2 regions of the Paenibacillus sp. FSL R10-2734 genome follow, and region 1 is predicted to be linked to the other one. Evidence: riboswitches for the same ligand, from Rfam matches in the RefSeq annotation. Region 1 holds a riboswitch; the other holds the start of a gene.
What was found. A riboswitch is a leader RNA that binds a small molecule or an ion and turns the genes downstream of it on or off. The one in region 1 is predicted to bind preQ1.
Positions count from the first base shown of each region.

Region 2: it holds a riboswitch for preQ1, as region 1 does, so the genes downstream of both, queF (preQ(1) synthase) here and NSS67_RS27960 (queuosine precursor transporter) in region 1, are expected to answer to the same signal.

Region 1 covers NZ_CP150170.1:6,459,559-6,466,308, forward strand. The annotation lists gene NSS67_RS27950 (thiolase family protein) at 1-97, opposite strand, end outside; gene NSS67_RS27955 (AMP-binding protein) at 94-1,575, opposite strand; gene NSS67_RS27960 (queuosine precursor transporter) at 1,769-2,482, opposite strand; PreQ1 riboswitch class I at 2,493-2,538, opposite strand; gene NSS67_RS27965 (methyl-accepting chemotaxis protein) at 2,791-4,569, shown strand; gene NSS67_RS27970 (YnfA family protein) at 5,310-5,636, opposite strand; gene cobS (adenosylcobinamide-GDP ribazoletransferase) at 6,221-6,750, opposite strand, start outside.
Region 2 covers NZ_CP150170.1:3,962,132-3,968,881, reverse strand. The annotation lists gene NSS67_RS17445 (cysteine hydrolase family protein) at 1-101, opposite strand, end outside; gene queE (7-carboxy-7-deazaguanine synthase QueE) at 229-951, opposite strand; gene NSS67_RS17435 (6-carboxytetrahydropterin synthase) at 944-1,426, opposite strand; gene queC (7-cyano-7-deazaguanine synthase QueC) at 1,426-2,088, opposite strand; gene queF (preQ(1) synthase) at 2,122-2,595, opposite strand; PreQ1 riboswitch class I at 2,759-2,802, opposite strand; gene NSS67_RS17420 (ABC transporter permease) at 2,878-3,564, opposite strand; gene NSS67_RS17415 (ABC transporter ATP-binding protein) at 3,561-4,409, opposite strand; gene NSS67_RS17410 (hypothetical protein) at 4,623-4,958, shown strand; gene murB (UDP-N-acetylmuramate dehydrogenase) at 5,019-5,930, opposite strand; gene NSS67_RS17400 (Fe-S oxidoreductase) at 6,106-6,750, opposite strand, start outside.

The DNA of each region.
Region 1 (6,750 bases):
GCGGCGCCAGTAATGCTTCCGGCTCAAATGTACTTAGTAAGCCGCCCATCCTGCCAATCGGTGTACGTTTTGCCATGACAATTACTGTTTCTATCATAACATCGCTCTCTTCACATAGTCTTTCATCGCTTGCCGGGCAATTTTTCCGCTGCTTGTATAGACAAACTCATCTATTGTAATTAGCTGCTTCGGCGCTTTGTAGCTTGCTAAATACTGGCGACAATAATTCTTTATTTCTTCTATAGATAGGTGCTTTTCTCCGTTCCATTTCACGAGGACTGCCAACTGTTCTCCCCAGTAATCGTCAGGGACGCCAAGCAACATTACTTCTTGTATTTCCGGAAGATGCTCCAGCACTCTCTCGATTTCCTCTGGATAAACGTTCAGCCCACCGGATATGATTCTATTTTTCAAGCGACCCGCCAAATATAAATAGCCAGCTTCATCCTGATAAACATAATCTTCAAGGATCAGCCATCCATCTCGAAAAGCTGCTGCAGTCTCATTCGGCAACTGATGGTAGCCTAGAAATATCATATCACTGCGCACATATAACTGCCCAATCTCCCCCGTAGGGACTTCTCGGAACTGTTCATCACGAATGGAAATTTGCACACCGGGATAGGGCTTCCCTACAGAATTCGGATTATGCTCCGCTAGAACATCCAAATAGCTAATATAGCTTGCTTCCGAAGAACCGTAGGATTCATAGAGCCGCGCTCCACCGAACACTTCCTTACCCCTTTTCTTGGACAACTCCGACCACTTTGCCCCTGAACTAATAATCGCATCGATCTGCGTCTGCCCAGGAACAGCCTGCTGCATCATCGATTCTAGCATTGTCGGTACGACGAACAGCACCACACCCGGAAGCTGCTTGCACAGTTCTAGCACCTGCGTGGCACTAAATTTTTGCGTGATATGAAAGGTTGCTCCACAATATAGACTCTGCATCACCGCGAATAAGGATAGGGAGTGCACAAACGGACCTGGTGCTAAAACATCCTTCATAGGGTCCAATTCAAAGGCAGCATTCGATACCTCAAAGCTGTTTAACCATGATAAATGGGTACGCATATATCCTTTAGGTAACCCGGTTGTGCCTGAAGTAAAGCCGATAAATAATAATTCATTCGTTTCATCCAATTCAGCCTCAGGCTCTAGTGCATTCAGCCAGTGATCATAGGAGCCTGTTCGTTCATTTGAAAAAGTCAGTGTTGGAATAACTTGGTCCTTGAAGACCAAATTCCTTGCAGACTCAGGCTCCGCAAAAATCATTGCCGGCTGGCACTGCTCTATAATAACCTGCAATTCATTTGCGCTCCACTTGGAATCTAAGGGAATGGGAACACAGCCAGCATAAATTGCCCCTAAGAAAACCTCTACAAATTCAATACGATTCGTGGATAAAATGGCGATTTTGTCATGCTTCAGTCCCTTTAGCTGTAGTCCATATGCGATTCTCCGCATCGTTTGTACCAAGGTTGAATAGGTATGAGTCGCTTGGCCATGGGATAAGGCAATGCTATCGGGCTGCTGTGCTGCATGACGCAGTATAGGCACTACTAGATTCATCCTTCACCACACCTGTTCGTAATTTCTGTGACTAACAAACACAAAACCTAATGGAAATTTATACGATAGCTTATTTTAGCTTTATAATAATTTTATGTACACCATTCCATGGATCTAATAAGCCCATCTTACAACTGTAAAAATCAAACAGCGCGTATCGATGGTGATCGGTACGCGCTGGCTGCATAGTTATTTATTCATTTTTTTGAACAAATGATGGTTTCTCATCTTCAGCAAAGGTAAAGGTACGGGCGATATACAAGATCGGTGTACCCAATGCGGTTAGCAAGAATTTAGCAAAATACGTTGTAAGCAAAATTTCAAGCCATACACTCCAGTCATACAAACCAGCAAATGCAATGGTACAGAAGATTAGCGTATCCACAAAGGAGCTAACCATCGTACTGCCGTTGGAACGAATCCACAGCTGACGTGAGGTGCTGTAATATTTGCGAATCCACGAGTACAACCGAACATCAAGGAACTGACTGATGAAGTAAGCAGTAAGACTACCTAAAGCTAGTCGAGGCATCAGGCCAAAGATGGTCTTCAAAGACGACTGAGCGATATCGGTCTCTTGCGGCGTAAATATTAATACCATCTGCATAATGACTGTCGTCATAAGCAAGGTGAAGAAACCAAACCAGACCGCTTTACGAGCTTCTGCCCTTCCGTACTTTTCATTAAGCAAATCGCTGGTCATATATAAAGTGACATACATCGTATTTCCGAGTGTCATCACAATATCAAATGGCATAGCAATCGTCTTAGCTACCTGAATGTTAGCAATTACAGTAGCGATACCTACCCAGGCATACATTCCACTTTTGCCAAACAGGCGGTAACAGAGTAGAAAAAAGGCAAAATTGACAATAACAAATAAAACTCCCCACAACAAATTAAACATATTACTTAAACTCCTCCTAGTTTTGTTTACGCGGGATGGTTACGAACCGCGGCTTACATTATGTTAGGCACAAAACATTAATACTCTATCACACTGTTACCAAACAATCCATAAAAATAAACAATTTATGAAATGGGTATTTATGCCCATTTTTATTAACTAAAAATAAAAGTGTCAGTAATAATTCATTCTTTTCAGAAAAATATGTTCTATAACCTAAAATTTTCACTATTCATCCAGAGGTTAATTCTATAGAATAGTATCAAACACTTCATTCCCGATCCATTTAGTTGATATATTACATAACTATGGAATATATTGCGGGTTGTCAGTCGCTAGCAATCGGTAGGGATATAAAAGAAATGGGCCTCGCGGTCCATAAAAAGGGGGAGAACAACATATTTCGTTTCAAGCAGTCAATCAGTCGCAGATTCACGCGTTTATTGTTTGTAGTTCTATTGCTCACTTCTCTTATGTTAAGTATTAGCTTCTATTTTATTTCCACCAATATTTTTAACAGCTATGTTATGCCACAAATCAATCAAATCTTAACCGCAGCTTCTCAGGACGTATTTAAGAACATTAACACAATGCATGCTCAGCAAGCGCTAAAAAATAACGAACAAGCAGCCACCAATCTTGAATTCTATTTTCAGGATAAGAAGGGACAGCACGGGGTTGAGACTATTTTTCTACTCAATCTAAAGGGCAAGGAAGCTGAAGTTCTAACCGTAGATCATGATGCAAAATTAAAACGGAAAGAAATTGTTACGGTATCCTCTGCAATGCAGCAAGCCGCTAAAGGAAAAAGCGGACTAAGCGATACATATAAGGACGCACATGGCATACATAAGTCAGCTTATATCGGAATTCCCGGAAGTACGATGGTTATCGGTGTAAGCAGTGATGTAAGCTTTATTCATGAAAAACAAGACAGCATTCTGTGGACCAGTGCTGGAATTACACTACTAACGCTGATCATAGGCCTAGCTAGTGCTTGGTTTATGAGTTTGCGTATTACACGACCAATCTCAAATCTTGCAGCTTATAGTGCTCGTCTCGCAGAGGGAGATTTCACAGAGGAATTAACGGTTAAAGGCAGTGATGAGGTAGCCCAGCTGTCCAGAAGTTTCCAAGCGATGACCCTACGCCTAAAAGAAATGATCGGACATGTACTCGTAACCTCAAACACTGTGGTCACCGATTCCAATTCCTTAAGAGATCGTGTAGAGGTCCTAAATGAAATGGCAGACCACTCAAGTTCATCTGTTGTAGAAATCGGCAAGGGTAGTACGACCATTGCCAGCAGCGCTCTAGATAACTCGAAAGCTATGGAAGAGATCAATCTAGGCATTCAGCATATTGCCTCTTCAGCAAATGAAGTCACAGAGCAGATCAGTGAAGCTTCCGCTGAGGCGAGTGGCGGTAATGAGATTGCTCAAAGTGCCGTTCTGCAAATGCGCCAGGTTGAGCGTGCCTCCCTGCAGTCGCTGGAGCAATTACAAATTATGAATGAGCGTTCAGTAATGATCGGAGAGGTCGTTCATAGTATTACTGAAATTACGAAACAAATCCAAATGCTGTCGCTGAATGCTTCGATCGAAGCAGCACGCGCAGGAGAGCATGGACGAGGCTTTGCTGTTGTGGCCGGAGAAGTACGCAAGCTATCCGAACAATCCCGTAATGCAAATGAGCAGATTCGTGATTTCCTACTCGGACTTCAGGAAGATATGAATCGCTCCGTTACTGAGATGAACCATGTGAATTCCGAGGTAGCCTCCGGGGTAGGCAAGGTGGCAGAAGCGGGCGATGCCTTCAATCACCTTCTGATTCTTATCCAGAGCATCAATCAGAATATTCAATCTGTATCTGCGGCTACGCAGCAAATCTCAGCTAGTACAGAAGAGGTCAGCGCTTCCGTTGAGGAAACCGCACAAATCACTTCAAGATCCCAAGAAAGTGCGGACACACTATCTGAGAACTCGGAGCGCCAGCGTATAGAACTTGAAGGGCATGCAGTAACCGTGCAACATCTTTATGAGCAGGCTAAGAAGCTTCAGGAAGCTGTGCAACAATTTAAGATCTAATCGTTAGGCTTAATCAAAAACAACCCGTTCACACGAAAGTGTTGAACGGGTTGTTTGGTTTAGGCACTGTATTGTGCCTTAGTATAACTGCGGTACAGTCTGCGCCAGGTTGCTCTCTTGCGCGGATCTCGCTTAGTGTCCGCTCTTCGGTGCTCTCTTGCTCGGTTTTCTCGCTAGTGCCAGCGCTTCGGTGCTCTCTTGATCGGTTCTCTCGCTTAGTGTCCGTTCTTCGGTGCTCTCTTGCTCGGATCTCTCGCTTAGAGTCCGCTCTTCGGTGCTCTCTTGCTCGATTCTCTCGCTTAGAGTCCGCTCTTCGGTGCTCTCTTGCTCGGTTCTCTCGCTTAGAGTCCGCTCTTCGGTGCTCTCTTGCTCGGTTCTCTCGCTTAGTCCGCTCTTCGGTGCTCTCTTGCTCGGTTCTCTCGCTAGTGCCCGCGCTTTTTTTGCAGCTTCGGACTCAGATGACGTTATTACAGGAAAAACTGCCATTTTGGAGCTTTTACGGACCTGAGAGACGCTATTGCCTGATATTCAGCCCAAATCAAGCCTATTTTGTACAAATAGCGACTCTGGAGTCCGAAACCGTTCCAAAATGCCCTTATTATCGCAAATAAGGTCTCCTGAGTCCGCCACTAGTCCACTCTAGAGAAAACTTAGTAATTCAATATACAAACCCAAGTGGTCCTCGCGCCCCTAAACGACTCACTATTCATAGCTGCTTAGGATACCTCGATAGACTAGACTTAGTGTCTCGGCGCCCATAGAATTACCGATACGCCGATCACACAAATAACAGCACCGACCCAGTCATATACGTCAGGTGTCTTCTTGTCTACAAGCCATCCCCATAACACAGCGAGGACGACAAACACTCCGCCGTAGGCTGCATACACTCTTCCGAAGGACGGAAACTTCTGCAATGTAGGGATAATGCCGTACCCGATGAGAATCAAGGACCCCACCAAACCATACCAGAGAGGGCGTGATTCTCTCAGCCATAACCATACTAAATATCCGCCTCCAATCTCAGCGAGGCCAGCAATTACAAATAGCAGAATGGCAGCAACCATGTCATCCCTCATTCCTATCTATCACATAAAAACGCAAAGGTTAATCATAACAAATTGTACTCAAGGTTCACCCGTGGAGCTATCTACAGCACATTACCTAAGGTTCATCCGTGGAGCTACCTACAGCACATTACTTAAGGTTCACCCGTGGAGATACCTTCAGCAAATTACTTAAGGTTCACCCGTGGAGCCACCTTCAGCACATTACCTAAGGCTCACCCGTGGAGCTACCTACAACAATTCACCTAAGGTTCACCCGTGGAGATACCTACAGCAATTTACTTAAGGTTCACCCGTGGAGATATCTACAGCTATCTACTCAAGGTTCTCCAGTGGAGATACCTACAGCTATCTACTCAAGGTTCTCCAGTGGAGATACCTACAGCTATCTACTCAAGGCTCACCCGTGGAGATACCTACAGCTATCTACTCAAGGTTCTCCCGTGGAGATACCTACAGCTATCTACTCAAGGTTCTCCCGTGGAGATACCTACAGCTATCTACTCAAGGTTCTCCCGTGGAGATACCTACAGCATATTACCTAAGGTTCATCCGTGGAATTACCTAAGGTTCACCCGTGGAGCTCACATTAAATTGTGCTGGAGCAGCACTAACACTAGCAACAGCAGAACCTCCAGCAGCTCGTTCAGCGCGCCGTACACATCGCCGGTGAGCCCGCCGAGCCGGCTGTTGATCCGCCGCGCAGCCACGGTGCCGCTGGCCAAGGCTGCAGCCGGCAGCAGTAGCGCTGCCGCCAGATGCACCGGCCACGCACCTAAGCCAGCGCCGAGCGCCAGAGGCGCAGCGGCTGCGGCTAGCGAGAGCAGCGCGGCTATCGCCAGCGCGCGCCGCTCATGCGAGGGAGCGAGGCCGGCGAAGCTCGCGGCCAGCCCCTCGTTCCCGCGGGCAATAGGATAACGCACCATTGCCCGCACCATATACCAGCGGCTCCAGATCGCTGGTAGCAAGAGCAGTGGCAGCTCGTAGTAGGCGTAGCCTTCGATTAATGCTGCCACTAAAGAAGCCTTTAACAGCAGGAGCAGTACGCAGGCGAGTACGCCCATCGCACCCACGCGGCTGTCCTTCATAATCTCTAGTATTCGCTCCCGTGGTC
Region 2 (6,750 bases), 2.5 Mb from region 1:
ATCCTTTCCATCACACCCTCTTCATCGTACAGCTTTTGATCAGGATAGGAGAACATAGCTTCTTGAACATCAATAATTAATAGTGCGGTTGAAATTCCCATTAGGTACCTCCTATAACTTTTATGAAAATCATACCAGAAAATGAGGCTATCAATCTACCTATTTGAAGACTCTTTTCAACAAAAAAGGGCATCTGCTAAGCAGACACCCCTTACATTTCAATATTTTTCACTTGCCACGCTTATTATGCCAGATCAAAGCATGCAACTGAGGAAGCACGCGTACTCTATTCATCTCAGAGTCTACGATTACTTTATTAAACAACCATTCCAGCCTTCCAAGAAGTCGGGCAGAAATGTTGCCCTCTTCAGTGACATCATCATTACCAGGCTGCAGGAATAGCTGCACATTTGGATATCGCTGGTGAATGTCTTTTGCATAATCAAAATCCCTATCATCAAACACTACGACCTTTAAACTATGCGTGGAACGTCCAAGATTCTCCATCCTACTCATGATGTTATCTAGCATTTCCCAATTCGTCGTCATCCCTGAGCTTGGTGGTTTCGGACTAATCGTCAGCACATCCACGTCGTTGAACCATTCCTGCCATTTACTACCCTGGGTCTCTATAGCCGCTTGTTTCCCTCGCTCATGAAGCAAGTTGATAAAAGAACCCATCCCTTCACCAATCAAAGCAGGATTACCGCCTGAAATCGTAACACAGTCGAAATTATCTCCCGCTAGGTCCAGTAGTTCATCCATGATTTCATCCGCAGCCAGCATTCGAACCTTATCCTTAGCAGTACCATCCCAAGTAAATGCGGAGTCACACCAGCCACAGCGATAATCACAACCATAGGTGCGGACAAACATCGTCTTCACACCAATTACCGCACCTTCACCTTGAATGGTTGGACCGAACATTTCAATTACGGGAATCTTACTCACAGTCACAGCCTCCATACAAGCGGTATGACGGCCCTGCTTCGGGAATATCCTCAGCCAATACTTCAGCCCAGGAGGTTGGTGTCTCCCACAGTTTTACCGAATACAGCGGCAACCCTGTTTGTTTAAGCTTGTAGGCTATATAACAGGACATATTTTCAACAGTGGTTCGGAAAGACAACAAGGCTACCTTAGATCCTGTGTTCGTTAAAGTCTCTAATATAGGTTCATTTCCCATAGCCAGAAAAGCGTGATCTAGACGGTCTACAAGACTTTGTTGCACTGTCGTTTTGATATCGCTGAAATCAATAACAAAACCTTCGTCTGAGTGGCCTTCCGCAGCCACAGGTTTGCCCTTTAGCACTACTTCGAGCTTATACGTATGTCCGTGTAGGTTGCTGCATTTCCCCTTGTGACCCACTAACTGATGCGCCGCGTCAAACGTAAATATTTTGCAGACTGAGACTTCATTAAGCATTAAGAACCGACCTCCGTTCTCTCTGCCTCATATTGCTCAAGTCCACGCTGACGCAATAGACAAGCTGGACAAGAGCCGCAGCCACTGCCAATAATACCGTTATAACAGGTCAATGTGTGCTCGCGAACATAATCAAAGTAACCCAGTTCATCGGCCATCTTCCACGTTTCTTTCTTATCTAGCCACATCAGTGGAGTGTGAATCGCAAACTCATAGTCCATAGATAAATTGAGTGTAACATTCAGTGATTTCACAAAAACATCACGGCAGTCCGGATACCCACTAAAGTCCGTTTGGCAGACACCAGTAACGATATGGGAGTAACCCAGCTGTTTAGCTAATATTGCGGCAAAAGATAAAAACAACAGATTCCGTCCGTCCACAAACGTACTCGGAAGCTCATCACCTTCGCCAGCAACGATATCAATATCCTGACGTGTGAGTGCATTTGGTGCCAGCTGATTTAGCAGTCCAAGGTCAAGGATATGCTGTTTCACATTAAACTTAGCAGCTATTTCTGTTGCAACTTCGATTTCAGCTGCATGACGCTGATTGTAGTTGAAGGTAACTACCTGTACTTCCTCAAACTGCTTCAAAGCCCAAACTAGGCAAGTGGTGCTATCTTGTCCGCCGCTGAATACGACGAGTGCTTTTTTGTTCATCTTAATCTCTCCTTATTTATCAACTTATGGGGATTAGCGGTTGTCCACTTTTTCCGGATAGAGGTCGTGATTCATTAAGCGGTGCTCCGCCATCGCCTCATACTTCGTACCCGGTCTTCCATAGTTGCAATAAGGATCAATCGATATGCCTCCACGCGGAGTGAACTTGCCCCATACCTCAATGTAACGCGGATCCATCAGTGAGATCAGGTCATTCATAATAATGTTGACACAGTCCTCATGAAAGTCACCGTGGTTACGGAAGCTAAACAGATATAGCTTTAATGATTTGGATTCCACCATCTTCTGTTCAGGGATATACGAAATATACAGTGTGGCAAAATCCGGCTGACCCGTTACAGGACACAAGCTTGTGAACTCAGGGCAGTTGAATTTAACAAAATAATCTCGCCCAGGATGCTTGTTATCAAACACCTCAAGAATAGCTGGATCATAACCAAACTTGTACTGCGTTCCCTGATTACCAAGCAAAGTGACTTCTTGCATTTCCTCTTGCAATCTTCCTTCTGACACGACAAAAAACCCCTCTCTTTTCCTTCGGCCTTGGCCGGTAATGGAAAGAAGAACGAGATTTCGAAAACTTGGCTCCACTAAGAAGAAACGGAGGCAGCGTCCAGTTAAAGGACAACATCCGTTTATAATATTTAATATACTCTTAGTTTTTTATAGAGGGAGTTCGCGAACCTCTCCTGCACAATCCGTGCAGACTTCTTCTTCAAGCTTATTGCGTCTTGAACTATACCATGGGTAACCTCATTCTGACAAGTTCTACTCTTTACCCGTCTTCCAAATCCAGACCGATAGCACCGCCATCCACAAGAGCAAAAGCAGACTTTCTACGAGCAATAATCCTTCTCCAATAAGAATACTGTTTAGATTCTGGACAATTTCAATACTTGGCAGAACAGCAAATATCGGATAGGTCCATTCAGGAAGAGCCAAATAAACAGAAGCTACTAAGAAAAAAACAACCATAAACGCGGAGCTGATGGCCGAACCATTTTTGGAGGAACTTACCTTTAATCCAATGATGATTCCAACTTGTACAAAGATAATTCCACCCAATAACATAAATAACAACGCAGGTAATAAATTCATTGTCAGACCTTGATTTAATACATACACTATCAGCTGTGAAAACAAAGAAAAAACAAGAACAGATCCAGCTTTAGCAGTAATGATCTGCCCTCTGCTTAACGGGGTGATCAGCAGTGCATCAAAAGTCTTACTCTCCCGCTCCTCAATTAACCCAGGGCCGGTAATCATGATCCCTACCATCACTTGCGCAAACAATATCCAAGTAGAAAGTAGCATGAAGTCAAGACCGCCCTTGTCCACTACAGTAATGATTACCTTAGCCATAAATATAGGCAAAATAATTAAAATCACAGTCGCTGGATTACGAAGTATATCCTTACATTCATGCTTAAACAGCTTCCAGATTTGATGGCTCAACTCAGCTCACTTCCCGTCAGGGCAGCGAATACATCTGCCAGTGAAGCCTCTTTACTGTGCATACTTAAGATTTGATTAGTAGACATTAGCTGATATATATGATCTTTTGTTGCTTCTACCTCTATCGGCCAGGATTTCTTAACAACTTCCCCATCCTGTAGATATTTAACTTCAATTTCTGGTTTACCATATATGCTCTTAAGCTTGTGGGGTTCTCCTAGTGCCACTAATGCTCCTGCGTGCATGATGCCTACTCTATCACTTAATTCTTCGGCTTCTTGCATATCATGCGTCGTTAAGACAATGGTTGTGCCTTCATCTTGAATTCTCTTGATATGATTACGAATGAGTGAAGCTGAATTTGGATCTAATCCACTGGTAGGCTCATCTAAGAACAACACAAGAGGCTTATGTAATAATGCTCTGGCGATTAGAACGCGCTGCTTCCAGCCTTTGGACAAGCTACTCACCTTAGCTTTTTCCTTGTCAAACAGTTGGAGGGTTTCCATCACATCATTTACTCGCTTTACGGGTACATCATACAATTCAGCAAATAGCTTTAGGTTATCTCGTATAGAACTACGCATGTAAAGGTTTGGAAGCTCGAAAACAACACCAATTTGCGCATGAATTTCTTTTTTATGCCGTGAAATATTCATGTCATTAATTAATATTTCACCTATTGTAGGCTGAAGAAGACCCGTCATCATCCGCATCGTTGTTGTTTTCCCAGCACCATTAGGACCCAGAAATCCAAATACCTCTCCCTTCTCCACCGCAAAAGTAATTCGATCTACCGCACACCTCTCCTGATAAAACTTTGAGACCTCGGTTAACTGAATCAATGGCACTACCACCTTTTCTGAATAGTTAACTTCCTTCTATCCTTATTCTGGTTGTAGGGGATTATCTCTGATGTTGCTAATCTGTAACATTCGCTATTCCTTGGCACCTTCCTGTGTTCTTAGATACTGAGATGTGGCAAAAATATGGATTCAAACTTAAAGAAAAGGGTAACTTAAACATAATAATCTTCGAGGTAAGGGTGGGATTGTCTGATGGAACAAAGCATACAGAAACTTATGGATTGGATAAACAGTCATGTGAATGAAACGATTGTTATTGAGAAGAAAGAGCTGCGTGATCTGGATAAAATTCATTTTAATCTAGAGGCAGTGGAGTTTCGGAGTGCGGAGGATGTTATCGATGATTATCTGGGGAGTGCATTAATATTAAAAGGATTTGGCAGCACTTTAAACGCCGATGGTGAGCTAGTATCGCTACCACACTCCACCTATGACTTAGCTATTGATGGACTTCGTATTGAGGATATAAGTGATCGTAAGGCGGAAATCACTACAGACAGAGCTAAATATATTCTTTCAGTGGATTAAACAACTTGCGATGACAGCAAAAGAGCCCACAGTAAGCTGCGGGCTCTTTCTAAGTCTAAATTACTCTTCTCCAATGATCTCCACTTCAGTTTCCAGCTCCACGCCAAATTTATCTTTGACAGTCGCTCTTACATGGTGGATTAGACCGATATAATCACTGGCTGTAGCATTATCTGCATTCACTATAAATCCAGCATGCTTTTTGGATACTTCAGCACCACCAATTCTTGTGCCTTGCAAACCGCTTTCCTGAATTAACTGTCCTGCAAAACGACCTGGAGGACGTTTAAAGACACTCCCGCAGGATGGATACTCCAGTGGCTGCTTTGATTCACGCAGGTAGGTTAGTTCATCCATTTTAGCTTTGATGGTTAATGCATCTCCGGTAGTCATAGCAAAGTTGGCCTCAAGCACGATATACTCACCGCTTGCGAATACGCTTTTTCTGTATCCCCATTGCAGCTCATCACCTTGAAGAGTCACCAACTGTCCGCTCTTAGTTATAGCCAGCGCACTATGCAGCACATCTTTTACTTCTCCGCCATAGGCACCTGCGTTCATGTAAAGTGCTCCACCAACCGTTCCAGGAATGCCGCAGGCGAACTCCAGACCCGTAAGCTCCATATCCAATGCATATTTGGAAACATCAATGATTTTGGCACCGCATTGAGCATACAAGAGATTATCGCGAATTCCCATTTCAGTTAGTCCTGCCGTTTGCAGAACGATCCCACGCACACCGCCATCACGGATAATCACATTGGAGCCGTTCCCAAGTACCGTCAGTGTTATCCCATTCTGTTCAGCATATGTAACGATCTTTTGAATTTCTTCATAAGTAGCTGGTGCTGCCAAAATATCAGCTTTACCGCCCATTTTGGTATACACGTGATCTTTTAAGTTCTCATGACTCTTCACTATTCCTGCAGTCATTAGCTTTTGTAGGTCATCTTGAATTTTGTCAATATTCATGTTCATGCTCCTTTAACCATGTATAAATGATGGTTCTTGATCTATTTTAAATTATGATATCGATGAAATGCAGGCAACCACAACTGTAACAACGAACAGGCTCCCTTGTCAATGACGGGAGCCTGTAGTCGTATGATTTACATATTAGTATGAAACAATCTGTGCCTTTATAACCCTATACATCCGATGAGGCCATTTGTTTACGATATTCGAGTCTACGTGAAGCTCTCTCCTCTTCTTTAATACGAGGACATCTGTAACAATAATCACCGTCAATAGTAAGATAGTGTAGGCAACAGCGATTACGGAGTTGTATCGTAGCTTCAGAATCTGTAAGACTCTCAACGTTACGTACAGTTACTAGAAAAGGATTTCTTGATAAGCCGAACACTTCAGCGGGTAAACCGTGCATCAAGTAATGATAATCTTCTCGCAGCTGCTGTAATTGATTACAATCGCTAATTTCTTTTTCCCAAACCTCAAAATAGTAATTGAACTTTGTAGGCATCTGTCCCCAAACCTCTCCAATGGCGAGGCCGCAAACTTCAGATATAAGTCGAATCAAAGGTGCTGCTGTATCCCTATAGAACGTTGTTAGAATTTCTTTGCACCAATCCTCCCGCTCCCTTTGATGGGTAGGAGCGGGAATAAACCGAACCTCTTCCACTGAGAATGTAATCCAACAGGAGCGCTCCGTAGGTACAAGATGAAGCAATAAATTAGATAAACTTAGATCCAGTGCTGAGGAGTATTTTGATAACGAATATTGTAAAGAAAGGGCAACATTTGAGAACCAATTGGCAAAGTAAGCGGCAACGAC